DNA from 2 places in the Streptomyces sp. NPDC045846 genome. Region 1 is predicted to be linked to the other one. Evidence: riboswitches for the same ligand, from Rfam matches in the RefSeq annotation. Region 1 holds a riboswitch; the other holds the start of a gene.
The links. Region 1 has a riboswitch for glycine ahead of gcvP (aminomethyl-transferring glycine dehydrogenase). Riboswitches for the same ligand answer to the same signal wherever they lie in the genome.
Positions count from the first base shown of each region.

Region 2: another riboswitch for glycine. It lies ahead of gcvT (glycine cleavage system aminomethyltransferase GcvT); the one in region 1 lies ahead of gcvP (aminomethyl-transferring glycine dehydrogenase).

Region 1 covers NZ_JBWKKJ010000006.1:8,863-17,163, reverse strand. The annotation lists gene AC07F3_RS17520 (glutamate-cysteine ligase family protein) at 1-1,508, opposite strand, end outside; gene AC07F3_RS17515 (hypothetical protein) at 1,996-2,583, shown strand; gene AC07F3_RS17510 (DUF5999 family protein) at 2,916-3,122, shown strand; gene gcvP (aminomethyl-transferring glycine dehydrogenase) at 3,238-6,123, opposite strand; glycine riboswitch at 6,317-6,423, opposite strand; gene AC07F3_RS17500 (PRC-barrel domain-containing protein) at 6,560-6,937, shown strand; gene AC07F3_RS17495 (DNA polymerase IV) at 6,853-8,301, opposite strand, start outside.
Region 2 covers NZ_JBWKKJ010000009.1:161,063-169,363, forward strand. The annotation lists gene AC07F3_RS25595 (L-serine ammonia-lyase) at 1-508, opposite strand, end outside; gene glyA (serine hydroxymethyltransferase) at 665-1,924, opposite strand; gene gcvH (glycine cleavage system protein GcvH) at 1,949-2,323, opposite strand; gene gcvT (glycine cleavage system aminomethyltransferase GcvT) at 2,424-3,548, opposite strand; glycine riboswitch at 3,702-3,799, opposite strand; gene AC07F3_RS25615 (AAA family ATPase) at 3,929-4,597, shown strand; gene AC07F3_RS25620 (enhanced serine sensitivity protein SseB) at 4,691-5,464, shown strand; gene AC07F3_RS25625 (enhanced serine sensitivity protein SseB C-terminal domain-containing protein) at 5,632-6,429, shown strand; gene AC07F3_RS25630 (ABC transporter permease) at 6,818-7,822, shown strand; gene AC07F3_RS25635 (ABC transporter substrate-binding protein) at 7,900-8,301, shown strand, end outside.

The DNA.
Region 1 (8,301 bases):
CCCGACGGCCCGGGGAAGCCCGTCGGCCAGGTGTGTACCGGCTCGCCCCCCAGCATCAGCTCCCGGTAGCGCCGCGTGGTGGCCGCGAGCGCCGCCTCCCGGCCCAGGCCCGCGGTCAGCGCCCGGTGGTAGGTGTCGACCTGCCAGGACGCGCCGTTGACGCGGCGTCGGCACCGCTCCTCGATGATGCCGAGGTAGTGGTCCCGGTCGGCCGGTGCGATCCCCCACGCGTCGAGCCCGGACGCCGCCAGCGGCAGCAGCTCCTCGCGCACGAGCTTGACGGCCGGCACCCGGGCGAGGCTCCCGCCGCGCCGGGGCGCAGGCCACAGCAGCTCGGCGTCGATGCCGTACCGGCAGGCGGTGTCGAAGTTGGCGGCCGCCGACTCGAACGGCAGCCGCGTCCACACCGGCCGGGCGTCCTCCGCCAGGGCACGCACCAGGCCGTAGTAGAACGCCGCGTTGGCGAGGACGTCGGTGACGGTGGGCCCGGCCGGGAGCACCCGGTTCTCGACCCGCAGGTGCGGGACGCCGTCGGCGATGCCGTACACCGGCCGGTTCCAGCGGTAGATCGTGCCGTTGTGCAGCACCAGTTCCTTCAGGCGCGGCACCCCGCCCTCCGCGATGACCCGCAGCGGCTCCTCCTCGTCGCAGATGGGCAGCAGCGGCGGGAAGAAACGCAGGTTCTCCTCGAAGAGCTCGTACGCCGAACTCACCCAGCGCTCGCCGAACCAGGTGCGCGGTCGCACCCCCTGGGCCCGCAGCTCGGCCGGTCGGGTGTCGGTGGCCTGCTCGAAGAGCGGCGGGCGCGACTCGCGCCACAGCTCCCGCCCGAACAGGAAGGGCGCGTTGGCGCCCACCGCGATCTGCACGGCGGTGACCACCTGCGCCGCGTTCCACACCGCGGCGAAGCGCGCGGGCGTCACCTGGAGGTGCAGCTGCACGGAGGTGCACGCCGCTTCGGGGGTGATCGACGCGGAGGTGCACACGAGCCGTTCCACCCCCTGGATGTCGAGCGTGAAATCCTCCCCGCGGGCCGCCACGATCTGGTCGTTCAGCAGGGTGTAGCGATCGACGTCGGAAAGGTTCCCGGATACGAGATCGTCCTGGCTCAGGGTCGGCAGAATTCCGATCATGATGATGCCCGCATCGACCTCGGCGGCTTTGCGATCGGCGTAACCGAGCCCGGTCCTCAACTCCTCGGCGAGTTGGTCGAATACCCGCCCGCCGAGCCGGTGCGGGGCAATGTTGACCTCCAGGTTGAACATTCCGAGTTCGGTCTGGAAATCCCGGCTCGCGATGCGCTCAAGCACCTCGGCATTCATCATGCGCGGCATACCGTCGGGACCCGCGAGATTCAGTTCCAGCTCCAGCCCCATCAGGTTCCTTGGACGGTCGAACCGCTTCTGGTCCAGCAGCTTCCCCAGCCCCTCCAGGCACTGGTGCAGCTTGTCCCGGTAGCGGTGCCGATCGGACAGGTCGAACCCGCCTGCCTCGACCTTCTCCCCCATCGAAGGGTCCCTCCTCGAATGGGCAGCCAGCGACACCGGCCGCTCGCGTCATGGTCGATAATGCCCAGGCAGACTGATCCATAACGCCAGCGCGGGCGACGCCACCGGAGTAGCGTCAGGGCCAGGGCCCGCGGCACATTCAGCGGGCATACGGCAACGTGCAGTTACCGCCCGCTCGGAAATGGTGAAAAACACCGACGAGATTCGGCCGACCCCCGGCGGGAAGGCTTTCCAGGTGGAGGGCCCGCGCCGGACATTCCCCCGGGTGAATCGCCTGCACGGAAGGTCCGGATACCGACTTGCGGGCAATATCCGCGACAGCTAGACGAAACACTGCGTGAACACGTGTCGTATAAACTCCGCAAACGAGGCAGAGAGTTGGCGCCCCGGCCATCGCTCGACGGCCCCCCTCTGACCCCGCACCGCAGACAGCGCCGTCCGCACTGCCCACGCATCACCGTGTCTCCGAAGTGAGAGGCGACCCACCATGCCGCTGCATGTCCCCCCGGCCCCCGCGCCCGCCCTGCGCAGCGTACTCGCGGCACTCGGTTCCCCCACCGCCGTACGCGAGGCCCGCACCCCGGCCCTCCGCTCCGCCGAAGGTCCGCTCACCCCCGAACTCCCGCTCCCGCTCCACGTCCTGGACGGGATCACCCCGGGCGGCCGGACCCCGCGCACCCACCTGGCCGGCTGGCGCTTCCTCATCAGCGACCCCGAGCATCCGGTCGCCGCCGCGGACACCCGCCTCACCCCGGACGGCTGGGCCTTCTCCCACTTCTTCGAGGGCCCCTACATCGCCTCGACCCAGCGCGCCCTGCGCCAGGCCGAACCGCTCACCGGGCACTACCAGCCCCGGCTGCTCTCGGTCCCCGAGCTGTACATGCTGACGCTGTGGCTGCACTCCGACGCCACCGCCGACGGCGCCTCGGGCTCCCCCGCCCCGCACGACCTGCTGGTGCCGCTGGCGCCCGCGCCGCCCGGCATCTGCGCGCACCGTCCGCTGCGGGTGAGCGAACTGCTGCCGGTCCTGACCCTGCGCCTGGCCCCCGCGCCCCTGCTCGGCCAGCCCGTCTGACCTCGCCCTCGGCGATGCGCGAAAAAAAGTGCCCCGCGACCGGTGTGGTGGCGGGGCACTGGTGTGTCTATGCTGCGTACGCGCCGCCTCGGCCATACGGGCTAGTCCCGCCGGGCCACTGCGAACCACCCGAAAAGACAGGCCAGTTGAGCTGAACCGTCCGCACGGGTGATACGTCATTAAGCAGTAGGAAGCGCTGCCGCGAAATCCCTGCGGATTGACGCCCGTGGGGCAACACTGGGATCGGACCGACCGACTGACTACGGGGGGCGGCCATGAACAACGCATCGAGCCGCAGCACACTCACCACGACGCAGCGAAAGAACGCATCCATGTGCCAGCACCAGCCAGCCTGCCCTACAGCCTTCTCCGCCGACCGGGAAGCCGCGAAGCCCGTGGCACACCACCCGGAGCAGGGGTGGAGCCTGCTGTGCAACGGTGTCCTGCTCTTCGAGGACACCGGTGAGCTGCTGCCGGACGGGCAGATCATCGCCCCGCACCGGTCGCTCACGGCGGAGCAGGTGGCGACGGCCGCCTGACGCGGCCTCGTTCGGCAGTTCTCGTACGGACCCGTCCCCGCGGACGCGTTCCGTACGGACAACACAAGGGCCGGCCCGGGGAACATCCCCCGAACCGGCCCTTACGCATGTCCGGTCAGTTGTCGTACTCGTCCAGGGGCGGGCAGGAGCAGACCAGGTTGCGGTCGCCGAAGGCGCCGTCGATGCGGCGGACCGGCGGCCAGTACTTGTCGGCGGCCGAGACACCGGCCGGGAAGACGGCCTCCTCGCGGCTGTAGGCGTGGTTCCACTCGCCGCCGAGCGCCGCCGCGGTGTGCGGGGCGTTGGCCAGCGGGTTGTCGTCGGCCGGCCAGGCGCCGGAGGCGACCTTCTCGATCTCGCCGCGGATCGCGATCATCGTGTCGCAGAACCGGTCGATCTCGTTCAGGTCCTCGGACTCGGTGGGCTCGATCATCAGCGTGCCGGCCACCGGGAACGACATGGTCGGCGCGTGGAAGCCGTAGTCGATCAGGCGCTTGGCGATGTCGTCGACGCTGACGCCGGTCGCCTTGGACAGCGGCCGCAGGTCCACGATGCACTCGTGCGCGACGAGCCCGTTCGGGCCCGTGTAGAGCACCGGGTAGTGCGGCTCGAGGCGCTTGGCGATGTAGTTGGCGGCGAGCACGGCGACCTGGGTCGCGCGCTTGAGGCCCTCGCCGCCCATGAGACGTACGTACGCCCACGAGATGGGCAGGATGCCCGCGGAGCCCCACGGCGCGGCCGAGATCGGGCCGACGCCCGTCTCGGGACCGGCGGACGGCTGGAGCGGGTGGTTCGGCAGGTACGGCGCGAGGTGCGCGCGCACGCCGACCGGGCCGACGCCGGGGCCACCGCCGCCGTGCGGGATGCAGAACGTCTTGTGCAGGTTCAGGTGCGAGACGTCGCCGCCGAACTTGCCCGGCTTGGCGAGGCCCACCAGGGCGTTGAGGTTGGCACCGTCGACGTACACCTGGCCGCCGGCCTCGTGGACCAGACCGCAGATCTCCGCGACGTGCTCCTCGAACACCCCGTGCGTGGACGGGTAGGTGATCATCAGCACCGACAGTTCGTCGCGGTACTGCTCGATCTTGGCGCGCAGGTCGTCCGCGTCGACCTCGCCGTCGTCGGCGGTCTTGACGACGACGACCTTCATGCCGGCCATCACGGCGCTCGCGGCGTTGGTGCCGTGCGCGGAGGACGGGATGAGGCAGATGGTGCGCTGGGTGTCGCCGTTGGCGCGGTGGTAGGCGCGGACCGCGAGCAGGCCCGCGAGCTCGCCCTGCGAACCGGCGTTGGGCTGGATGGACACCGCGTCGTACCCGGTGACCTCGGCGAGCCGCTCCTCCAGCTCACGGATGAGCGTCAGGTAGCCGGCGGCCTGCTCGACCGGCGCGAAGGGGTGCATCTGCCCGAACTCGGGCCAGGTCACCGGCTCCATCTCGGTGGTCGCGTTCAGCTTCATGGTGCAGGAGCCGAGCGGGATCATGCCGCGGTCCAGCGCGTAGTCGCGGTCGGCGAGCTTGCGCAGGTAGCGCAGCATCGCGGTCTCGGAGCGGTGCTGGTGGAAGACCGGGTGGGTCAGGAAGTCATCGGTACGCAGCAGGGCGTCGGGCAGCGTGTCGGCGGCCGTCTCGTCCAGCGCCTCCACATCGGCGTCGACCCCGAACGCGGCCCAGACGGCGGCGAGTTGGGCCCGCGTGGTGGTCTCGTCGCAGGCGAGGGAGACGGTGTCCGCGTCGACCAGGTGCAGGTTGACCCCGCCCTCGCGGGCGGCGGCGACGGCCTCGGCGGCCTTGCCCGGCACCCGCACGGTCAGCGTGTCGAAGTAGGCGCCGTGCACGACGTCGACCCCGGCGGCCCTCAGGCCCTCGGCGAGCAGGACGGCGTAGCGGTGGGTGCGCCGGGCGATCTGCCGCAGCCCGTCCGGGCCGTGGTAGACGGCGTACATCCCGGCCATGACGGCCAGCAGCACCTGCGCGGTGCAGATGTTGCTGGTGGCCTTCTCGCGGCGGATGTGCTGCTCACGGGTCTGCAGGGCCAGCCGGTAGGCCTTGTTGCCGTCCGCGTCGACGGAGACGCCGACCAGGCGGCCGGGCAGGCTGCGGGCGAACTTCTCCTGGACCGCCATGAATCCGGCGTGCGGGCCGCCGAAGCCCATCGGGACGCCGAAGCGCTGGGTCGTGCCGACGGCGATGTCGGCGCCGAGCGAGCCGGGCGAGGCGAGCAGCGTGAGCGCGAGCAGGTCGGCGGCGACGGTGACGATCGCGCCGAGCTCGTGGGCCGCGTCGATGACGGGCTTGAGGTCGCGGACCTGGCCGGAGGCGCCGGGGTACTGGAGCAGCACGCCGAAGACGCCGCGCTCGGCGATCTCGGCGGGGATGCCCTCGCTCAGGTCGGCGACGACGACCTCGACGCCGGTCGGCTCGGCGCGCGTCTGAATCACGGCGACGGTCTGCGGCAGGGTGTCGGCGTCGACCAGGAAGACCCCGCCCTTGACCTTGCCCACGCGCCGGGACAGGGCGAGCGCCTCGGCGGCGGCGGTGCCCTCGTCGAGCAGCGAGGCGCCCGAGGTGGGCAGGCCGGTCAGCTCGGCGACCATGGTCTGGAAGTTGAGCAGCGCCTCCAGGCGGCCCTGCGAGATCTCCGGCTGGTAGGGCGTGTACGCCGTGTACCAGGCCGGGTTCTCCATGACGTTGCGCAGGATCACCGGCGGCGTGAAGGTGCCGTAGTAGCCAAGACCGATCATGGGGGCGAGCACCTGGTTGCGGTCGGCGAGCCGGCGCAGCTCGGCGAGCACCTCGGCCTCGGTCCGCGCCTCGGGCAGCCCCAGCGCCCCGGCGCTCTTGATGACGTCGGGAACGGCGGCGGCGGTCAGCTCGTCGAGCGAGCCGTAGCCGACCTGCGCGAGCATCTTCGCCTGGGCCCCGGCATCGGGCCCGATGTGGCGCTGCTCGAACGGGATGCCACGCTCAAGGCTGCTGAGCGGAATGCGGTTGGCGGTCATTACGGAGGCCTCCTGGTCGCACGACCTGCGAGGGGCACCACGGCGCGGGTGCCCGGACGGCCTCCCCCTCTGTCATCTCAACCTGAGAGCTTCACCGGGCGCGTGGCAGCGACCCGGTTTTCACCGTCGGTGAGGAAAGGTTCCGCCCGGGCCGGAGTGCCCGTGCTTCCCCCGTCCTGCTTTCCAGAGTGACCTCGTCCGTGCGGTCCGTGGGCCTGAGAGATTCCGGGGAGGAGTTGCTCCTTCGGCGCCCGCCGCGAACTCAGGGAGCTCGCCGGAGGGCTCTCCCGCACGGGGTCAGCAGCCGTTTGCCAGCCTACCAGCGAGGTCCGAGCCCGATTCTTTGTTCCATGTCTCAAGTGGCCAACACTCACGATGTGCACTTTCGTAGTGCTTATGGAGCAGTTGTAACCGGTTGCGACCAGTTGGAGGGACCGTGCAGACCGATATCGATCCGCGCAGCCTGATCGGCCGCAAGGCGTACGACCGCAGTGGACGCAAGATCGGAACGGTGGACGAGGTCTACCTCGACGACGCGACGGGCGCACCCGAGTGGGCCGCGGTGCGCACCGGCCTGTTCAGCCGGGACGCCTTCGTCCCCCTGGAACCCAGCACCCTGGTCGAGGAGGCCCTGCACGTCCCGTACGACCGTGCCCTGATCAAGGACGCGCCCGACTTCGGCGTGGGCCGCCACCTCTCCCCGGACCAGGAGCTCCAGCTCTACCACCACTACGGTCTGGACATCGCGGCCCCCGACCCCGGCCCGCCGCCGTCCGACCGCGACTTCGGCCGGCTCGCGGGCGGCGACATCTGACCCCCGACGACAGCCTCCCCGGCCTCACCCTCGCCCTCGCCCCTCGCCGCGTCCGTTCCCTCGACGAGCGGCAGCGGCTCCGAGACCGTGAGGCCGGGATCGTCCACCCGGAAGGTGCGCACCCGGCCGGGCCCCGCTGACGTCGGCGTCTCGAAGCGCACGGTGACCCGGCCGACCCCGCTGCCCTGCACCCACCCCGGCCCGTACTCGGCATGGCGCACGTCGTGCCCGGCCAGCCACCGCCGCTGCGCCGGATCCGGTTCGGGCTCCGCCTCCACGGGCTCCGCCGGGCCCTGCTCGCCCTCGGGCTCCTCCTCCGCCCGCTCCCCCGCTGCCTGAGCGAACAGGTCCTCCTGCGTGAAGTCGGCGAGCCCGCTGACCCCCACGCCGAGCAGCCGGACACCACCGGTGGTGTCCACGGAGTCGAGCAGGCGCCCGGCGGCCTCGCGCACCACCGCCGGGTCGTCCGTGGGACCGCGCAGCGTCTCGGACCGGGTCAGCGTCGAGAAGTCGTAGCGGCGGACCTTCAGCACGATGGTCCGGCCCGAGTGCCCGGACCCGCGCAGCCGCTGCACGCACCGGTCCGCGAGCCGCCCCACCTCGGTCGTGATCCGCACCCGGTCGTGGAGGTCGATGTCGAAGGTGTCCTCCACCGACACCGACTTGGCGTCCCGCTCGGCCACCACCGGCCGGTCGTCGTACCCCGCCGCCATCCGGTACAGCGACGCCCCGTGCGACTTCCCCAGCAGCCGTACGAGCTCGTCCTCGCCCGCCTCGACGAGGTCGGCGACCGTGGCCATCCCGGCCCGCCGCAGATGCTCCCCGGTGGCCGGCCCGACGCCCGGCAGGGTGCGCACCGTCATCGGCGCGAGGAGCTCCCGCTCGGTGCCCGGTTCTATCAGCACGAGCCCGTCCGGCTTCGCCTGCTCGGAGGCGATCTTGGCGAGCATCTTGGATCCGGCGAGCCCGACCGATCCGCTCAGCCCGGTGACCGCCCTGATGTCCCTGCGCAGCCGCTCACCGGCCTCCCGGGCCGAGGCCGACCCGAAGGCCACCCCGCCCGCCTCCAGGTCCACGAAGGCCTCGTCCAGGCTCAACGGCTCGACCAGCGGGGACAGCCGCCCGAGCAGCTCCATCACCTGCTCGCTGATCGTGCGGTACAGCTGGAAGCGCGGCACCAGATAGGCCGCGTTCGGACAGAGCCTGCGGGCCTGCGCCATTGGCATCGCCGAGCGCACCCCGAACCGTCTGGCCTCGTACGACGCCGTCGAGACCACCCCGCGCGGCCCGAGCCCGCCCACGATGACCGGCTTTCCGCGCAGGCTCGGCTTCGACGCCTGCTCCGCGGCGGCGAAGAAGGCATC
Region 2 (8,301 bases), on a different contig from region 1:
TGTCGTCCGGCACGATCGGACTCTCGCCCGCCACGGCGTCCTCGTCGACCACGAAGCCGCCGCCGACCGAGTAGTACGTCTTCTCCAGGACCAGCGTGCCGTCGAGGTCGTAGGCGAAGACCGTCATGCCGTTGGCGTGGTAGGGCAGCGCCTTGCGGCGGTGCAGGACGAGGTCGTCGTCGTAGGAGAAGTCGATCTCGTGCATGCCCAGCACGTTGAGCCGCCCCGAGTCCTTGATCTGCGCCACCCGGTCGTCGGCGGTCTCCACGTCGACCGTGCGCGGGGAGGCGCCCTCCAGGCCGAGCAGCACCGCCTTCGGCGTGCCGTGGCCGTGGCCGGTGGCGCCGAGCGAGCCGTACAGCTCCGCGCGTATCCGCGCGGTGTGCGCGATCAGGCCCTCGTTCTTCAGCCGGGCCGCGAACATCCGGGCCGCCCGCATCGGGCCGACGGTGTGGGAGCTGGACGGGCCGATGCCGATCGAGAACAGGTCGAAGACCGAGATGGCCACGGGGACTCCTTGGGGGGTCTGGTAGACGCCGTTGTCTGCCGGGGTGGTGCAGAGCAAAGCAGGCACAGCATGGAATGGGGCACCGCGCTCACTACCCAGTGTGCGCGGTGCCCCGGGGCTTCGTACGGAATGAACCGAGAACTAAAGCGTACGAAACTACTTCAGGCCGGGGTACAGCGGGTGCTTGGCGGCCAGAGCGGACACCCGGGCGGCCAGGGCGTCCTTGTCGAAGTCCGGCTTCAGGGCCTCGGCGATGATGTCGGCGACCTCGCGGAAGTCGTCGTCGCCGAAGCCGCGGGTGGCGAGCGCCGGGGTGCCGATCCGCAGACCCGAGGTGACCATCGGCGGCCGCGGGTCGTTCGGGATGGCGTTGCGGTTGACCGTGATGCCGACCTCGTGGAGGCGGTCCTCGGCCTGCTGGCCGTCGAGCTCCGAGTTGCGCAGGTCCACCAGGACCAGGTGCACGTCGGTACCGCCGGTCAGGACGTCGACGCCGACGGCCTTCACGTCGTCCTGGACCAGGCGCTCGGCCAGGATCCGGGCGCCGTCCAGGGTGCGCTGCTGGCGCTCCTTGAACTCCGGCGAGGCCGCGACCTTGAACGAGACCGCCTTGGCCGCGATCACGTGCTCCAGGGGGCCGCCCTGCTGACCCGGGAAGACCGCGGAGTTGATCTTCTTGGCGAGCTCCTGCGTCGACAGGATGACACCGCCGCGCGGACCGCCGAGGGTCTTGTGCGTGGTGGTGGTCACGACGTGGGCGTGCGGCACCGGGTTGGGGTGCAGCCCCGCGGCGACCAGGCCCGCGAAGTGGGCCATGTCGACCATCAGGTAGGCGCCGACCTCGTCCGCGATCCGGCGGAACGCGGCGAAGTCCAGCTGGCGCGGGTACGCGGACCAGCCGGCCACGATCAGCTGCGGCTTCGACTCCTTGGCCAGGCGCTCGACCTCGGCCATGTCGACCTCGCCGGTCTCGTCGACGTGGTACGGGACCACGTTGTAGAGCTTGCCGGAGAAGTTGATCTTCATGCCGTGGGTCAGGTGGCCGCCGTGGGCCAGGTTCAGACCCATGATCGTGTCGCCCGGCTTGAGCAGCGCGAACATCGCGGCCGCGTTCGCCTGGGCGCCCGAGTGCGGCTGCACGTTGGCGGCCTCGGCGCCGAAGAGCGCCTTGATGCGGTCGATCGCGATCTGCTCGACCACGTCGACGTGCTCGCAGCCGCCGTAGTAGCGGCGACCCGGGTAGCCCTCGGCGTACTTGTTGGTGAGGACCGAGCCCTGGGCCTCCATGACCGCGACCGGAGCGAAGTTCTCCGAGGCGATCATCTCGAGGGTGGACTGCTGACGGTGGAGCTCGGCGTCGACGGCGGCGGCGACGTCCGGGTCCAGCTCGTGGAGGGGCTGGTTCAGAAGCGACATCAGACGATCCCTGTGGTCTCTAGGTCAGCTGGCGAAGTCGGTGTACTCGTCGGCGGAGAGCAGGTCGCCCGGCTCGTCCGTGACCTTCACCTTGAACAGCCAACCGCCCTCGAACGGGGCCGAGTTGACGAGAGAAGGGTCGTCCACGACGTCCTGGTTGGCCTCGACGACCTTGCCGGTGACCGGGGAGTACAGGTCGCTGACCGACTTGGTGGACTCCAGTTCGCCGCAGGTCTCGCCCGCGGTCACCGTGTCGCCCACCTCCGGAAGCTGTACGTACACGACGTCACCGAGCGCGTTGGCCGCGTGCTCCGTGATGCCGACCGTCGACACGCCGTCCTCGGCGGCCGACAGCCACTCGTGCTCCTTGCTGTAGCGCAGCTGCTGCGGGTTGCTCATGACCTGGATTCTCCTGTACGCGGGGGAGTGCTGCTGACGGGGTCTCGCCGTGTGTCTCGCACAGTGGGACGAGAGGGGTGGTGCGAGGGGGACGGGAAGGTCACTTCTCGCGCTTGTAGAAGGGGAGCGCGACGACCTCGTAGGCCTCGTGCGTACCGCGGATGTCGATGCCGACCCCGGCGGTGCCCGGCGCGGCGTGCGCGGCGTCCACGTACGCGATGGCGATCGGCTTGCCCAGCGTCGGGGACGGGGCGCCGGAGGTGACCTCGCCGACGACCTCGCCGTCCGCGACCACGGAGAACCCGGCGCGCGGCACCCGGCGGCCCTCGGCGATCAGCCCGACCAGCTTGCGCGGCGGGTTCGCGGCGGCCTTCTCGGCGGCGGCCTCCAGAGCCGTACGGCCCACGAAGTCGCCGTCCTTCTCGAACTTCACGACCCGGCCGAGACCGGCGTCGAACGGGGTGAGCGCGGTGGTCAGCTCGTGCCCGTACAGCGGCATGCCCGCCTCAAGGCGCAGCGTGTCGCGGCAGGACAGCCCGCAGGGCACCAGGCCCGCGCCCTGGCCGGCCTCGGTCAGCGCGCGCCACAGCTGCTCGGCGTGGTCCGGGGCCACGAACAGCTCGAAGCCGTCCTCGCCGGTGTAGCCGGTGCGGGCGATGAGGGCGGGGACACCGGCGACCGTGCCGGGCAGCCCCGCGTAGTACTTGAGGCCGTCTAGGTCGGCGTCGGTGACGGACTTCAGGATGCCGGAGGACTCGGGGCCCTGGACGGCGATCAGCGCGTAGGCGTCGCGGTCGTCGCGGACCTCGGCGTCGAACCCGGCGGCACGCTCGGTGATCGCGTCGAGCACGATCTGCGCGTTGCCCGCGTTGGCGACCACCATGTACTCGGGGGTCTCCGCCTCGCCCAGGCGGTAGACGATCAGGTCGTCGACGATCCCGCCGTCCTCCTGGCAGATCATCGTGTACCGGGCGCGGCCCGGGCCGATGGTGGCGATGTTGCCGACGAGCGCGTAGTTCAGGGCCTTCATGGCCTCGGGTCCCGTGACCGTGATCTCGCCCATGTGGGACAGGTCGAAGAGCCCGGCGCGGGTGCGTACGGCGTTGTGCTCGTCTCGCTCGCTCCCGTACCGCAGCGGCATGTCCCAGCCCGCGAAGTCGGTCATCGTGGCGCCCAGCGAACGATGCAGGGCATCGAGGGAGGTGAGGCGGGGGGCGTTGCTCATGGATGGTGCTCCAAGGTCCCGGGGCATGACGGTCGAGGACATCCTCCCCATCTGTCATCGGAACCTGAGAGGTTCACCGGCGCGCGCTGCGCGGCACGGCTTGCACCTTGGGTGGGGACGCCCGGCAGGGGACGGCCCGCTTTTCAGATCTGCCTCGTCCGCGCGGTACGGGGCCTGAGAGATTCAAGGGAGGAACTTGCTCCTTCGGCGCCCCAGCTCACAGCTGCTGAGGACTCTCCCGCGCGGATTCGAACGGCCGGTATGCAGTTGGCGCGCACATCATTGCACGCATCCCGGAAGCGGCAAATCGTTGGCGACCTATTACCGTCTCTTTACACTTCGTGGGCAGAGGTCGCGGGACCCGAACAGGGGGGAGTGCCATGACGGTTGGACACAACACGGGCCAGGTGCGGGAGGCGGCCGCGCCACCGGGGCCGGGCCGCGGGGCGCCCCCGCCGCGCGCCCGGCCGGTGGTGGGCGAGGCGGTCCGCGACCTGCGCGGCAGGCCCGGGCACACACCGCCCGAGCTGCTCTTCGACGCGGGCGACGTCGTGGTGGTGTCGGGCCTGCCGGGCAGCGGCAAGACGACGCTGATGCGCCGCACCGTCACGGACCGCCGGATCGACTCGCAGGACACCCGCCGCGCCTGGCAGCGCCGACTGCCCGGCATTCCGTACGCCCTGTACCGACCGCTGACCCGGACCGCGCACTTCGCCAGGACCTGGTGGGCGCTGCGCTCCGGGGACAGCCTCGTCGTGCACGACTGCGGCACCCAGGCGTGGGTGCGGCACTGGCTGGGGCGCGGGGCGCGGCGCAGGGGACGCGCGCTGCGGCTCGTCGTGCTCGACGTGCCGCCCGGCACCGCCCTGGAGGGCCAGGCCAGCCGGGGCCGCTGGGTGTCGAAGTACGCCTTCGCCCGGCACCGCGGCGCCGCCCGCAGGCTCATAGCCCAGGTGGAGGCCGGGCGGCTGCCGACCGGCTGCGCCTCGGCGGTCCTGCTCGACCGCGCGTCGGCCGACGTGCTGCGACGGATCGGCTTCGCCGAGTAGCGGCCCCGGCGCCCACCTGGCACCTTTCCCCGGGCGACGGGTGCGGCGCTAGGGTCGTGGGGCACGACAGCAGTCGGGGGAGAAGGACGGCACATGAACTTTCCGGAGCACGCGTTCGCGCACCCGCACGGCGGCGGAGGCTGGCCGGGCAACGAGCTCGAAGAGGCCCTGGCGGCCGCGCTCGGCCACCCCGACGCGGGACCCAGGCTGATAGAGGTGCTCGGCCGCAACGCGGTGTGGGTGCCGCTGCCCAACGGCGGCGGCCAGGACAGCGCCGACCTCGACCTGCCCACCATGGAGCTCGGGGGCGCCCCCTACGTCCCGGTGTACAGCTCCGAGCAGCAGTTCCTTCAGTGCGTCGGCTCCCACATGTCGTTCGCCGTGGCCCCCGCCGTCGAGTTCGCCCGAGGTCTGCCGCCGCAGCTCGGCATCGTGGTCAACCCCGAGGGCGCGGTCGGGGTGCCACTGCCCCCGCCCGCCGTCGCCGAGCTGTGCCGTACGGGGCGTACCGCGCTCGACGGACCCGCGTCCGGTGCCCGGGTACGTCTCTTCGAGCCGGACTGGCAGGAGGACCCGGTCGACTTCCTGGCGGCCGCGTCCGAGGAGTTCGAGGCGACCGGCGTGGTGCTCAGCGCCCGCCGCGCGCTCGCCTCCATCGAGGGCGATTCGCCCACGCTCTTCATCGGCGTGGAGTTCTCCACCTGGGACGGGGCGGGCCGCAACGCCCCCATGGAGGCGCTGGGCCGGGCTCTTGGCCGGGTCCCGGTGGGCTGGCCGGTCAACCTGGTCCTGCTCGACGTGACCCAGGATCCGGTCGCCACCTGGATGCGCGAGCGGGTGCGGCCCTTCTACACGCGGGCCCAGTAGCGGCCGCCGGGTCGGTCGCGGCCGGTCCCGCCGGGTCATGGCGGTGTCTGTGCGGCGGCTTAACCTGGTTTCATGACCCTTGCATCCCCGCAGCCGCACGCGTGTGCCCGGGGCTGCGTGGCGGCGCAGGCGTCGGCACGGTGGATCGAAGAGGGGCGGGACCCAGGGTGAGCGCGTCAGGCACCGCGGCGGCCGGGCAGGTCGAGCACATGCTGCGCCAGGTGACGCCCGGGCGCTACGACGTGTACGAGGCGCTGCTGCACGCGCTCGCGGACCCCGCCACCGGCCAGGTCTGGATGCTGCTGTGGAACGGCCGGCCCGGCTCCCCGGACGCCCAGTACGGAAACATGGAGGTCGACGGCGTCGCCTACGCGCCCTGTGTGACCTCCGCCCAGGAGCTCGCCGCCAGCGGCTGGAACCGGGCGCACGAAGTGGCGGGCGCCCTGGAAGTGGCCCGCGCCCTCTACCCCGACCGGTACGGGATCTGGCTCAATCCGCACGCCCCCGGCGGCGGCGTCGGCATCCCGTGGACCGATCTGCGCCGGATCGCCACCGGCCTCGACCGGATGCCCGCGGGGCCGCTCCGGCTCTCCGAACCGGCCGTGGAGATCCCGCAGTTCTACGCCCTGCTCGCGCAGCACGCGCACCGCACCCCCGCGGTGCGCTCGCTGCGCCGGGCCTGGGTGCAGCCCGCGCTCGGCACCCCGTACCTCGCGATCGGGCTCGACCTCTACGACACCGGCCCGCGGTCGGTCGACGCGGTGCGGGCGATGATGCAGCAGTCCATCGCCGCGGTGCCGGACGGGCTCGCGGTGTCCACGGTCGCGATGTCCGACGAGTACGACCCGGTCGCCATGTGGCTCAAGGCCGGGGCCCGCCCGTTCTACGACCGCGAGGCGCCCGCCGCCCCGGCGCCGGGTACCGCCGGGTACGGCTACCCGCCGGCCGCCCCGCGCACGTACTGAATCCCTCCCGGCGCGGCACACCAACCGGGACAGAACCCGTCAACTTCCCCAGCGCGTAACGGGAATGTCCGTTCTGGTGGGGCGAAGACCGCAATAGGGCACCGCGTCACTTGCGCCCCAACTTCCCCATGTCCGCCCCTGGTTCACAGGCGTCCGGATAACGGAAACCCTCTCTCCGCATCACGTTTACGCATACATTCGCCGCCAGGTCTGGCGGGTGATCGCGAGGCCATTGAAGACTCCCGGCATGCAGGGCCGTTCGGGCCCTTGTGCGAGCAGCTCGACCCGCTGCCCGGTGTCGCCCTCCGCTCGCACTGCTGATGGGAACGCGCCGCTACAGCGGCAAGTGCGGGCCGGTCACCGCCGGTTGAGAGGGGTCCTTGCCACGATGACGGCACCATTGCACGACACACCCGCCGACGCGGACCCGACCGCGGACGTCAGCGTCACGCCCAGCGGCGAGACCAGAACGGTCGAGGGGCGGTCGCTGGGCCGTATCGCCTGGAACCGGCTGAAGAAGGACAAGCTCGCCCTCACCGGTGGCATCGTTGTCGTGTTCCTGGTCCTCGTCGCGATCTTCGCGCCGTTGATCGTCGACGCGTTCGGCCACCCGCCGGACGACTTCCACGAGGACCAGATCGACCCGCTGCTCTCCACGCCGATCGGGAGCTGGGGCGGCATCAACTCGCACTTCCTGCTGGGAGTTGAGCCGGTCAACGGCCGCGACGTGTTCAGCCGGATCGTCTACGGAGCGCGGATCTCGCTGCTCGTCGGCTTCCTCGCGGCGGTCTTCGCGGTGCTCGTCGGCACCGTGCTCGGCGTGATCGCCGGCTACTTCGGCGGCTGGCTCGACGCCATCATCAGCCGCGTGATGGACATGCTGCTCTCCTTCCCGCAGCTGCTCTTCATCATCGCGCTGATCTCCGTGGTGCCCACCCAGCTCTTCGGGCTCAGCGGCACCGGGGTCCGGCTGCTCGTGATGATCCTGGTCATCGGCTTCTTCGGATGGCCGTACGTCGGGCGCATCGTGCGCGGCCAGACGCTGTCACTGCGCGAGCGCGAGTACGTCGAGGCGGCGCGCAGCCTCGGCGCGGGCCGCGGCTACATCCTGTTCAAGGAGCTGCTGCCCAACCTGATCGCGCCGATCACCGTCTACATGACGCTGATGATCCCGACGAACATCCTCACCGAGGCGGCGCTCAGCTTCCTGGGGGCGGGCGTCAAGCCGCCCACGGCCTCCTGGGGGCAGATGCTGTCGACGGCTATCGCGACCTACCAGTCCGATCCGATGTTCATGATCATCCCGGGTCTGGCGATCTTCATCACCGTGATGGCGTTCAACCTCTTCGGCGACGGCGTCCGCGACGCCTTCGACCCGAAGGGCACCCGCTGATGCGGGAATTCGAAGACTCCGGCCCGGCGCACCGCACGGGCCGCGACACCCAAGACGCCCACTACGGAGGAAGCGAGATCGTGACAACCCTAGGTTCATCGAGGCGAAAGACGGCCGCCGGCGCGGCCATCGTCGTTGCGGCTCTGCTGTCCACCGCGGCCTGCGGCGGAGGCGGCAGCAGCGACGGCAAGGGCGGCAAGGCCCCCGGCTTCAACGCGGCCAACAGCAAGCTCGCGAACGCGTCGACGAAGAAGGGCGGGGAGCTCAAGTTCGTCGGCACCCAGGACGCCGACTCCTGGGACCCGCAGCGCGGTTACTACGGCTTCATGTGGGACTACGCGCGCTACTACACGCGCACGCTGATCACCTACAAGCCCGCCCCGGGCAAGGAGAGCGAGACGCTCGTCCCGGACATCGCGACGGGTCTCGCGGACGTCTCGGCGGACAAGAAGACGTACACGTACCACCTGAAGGACGGC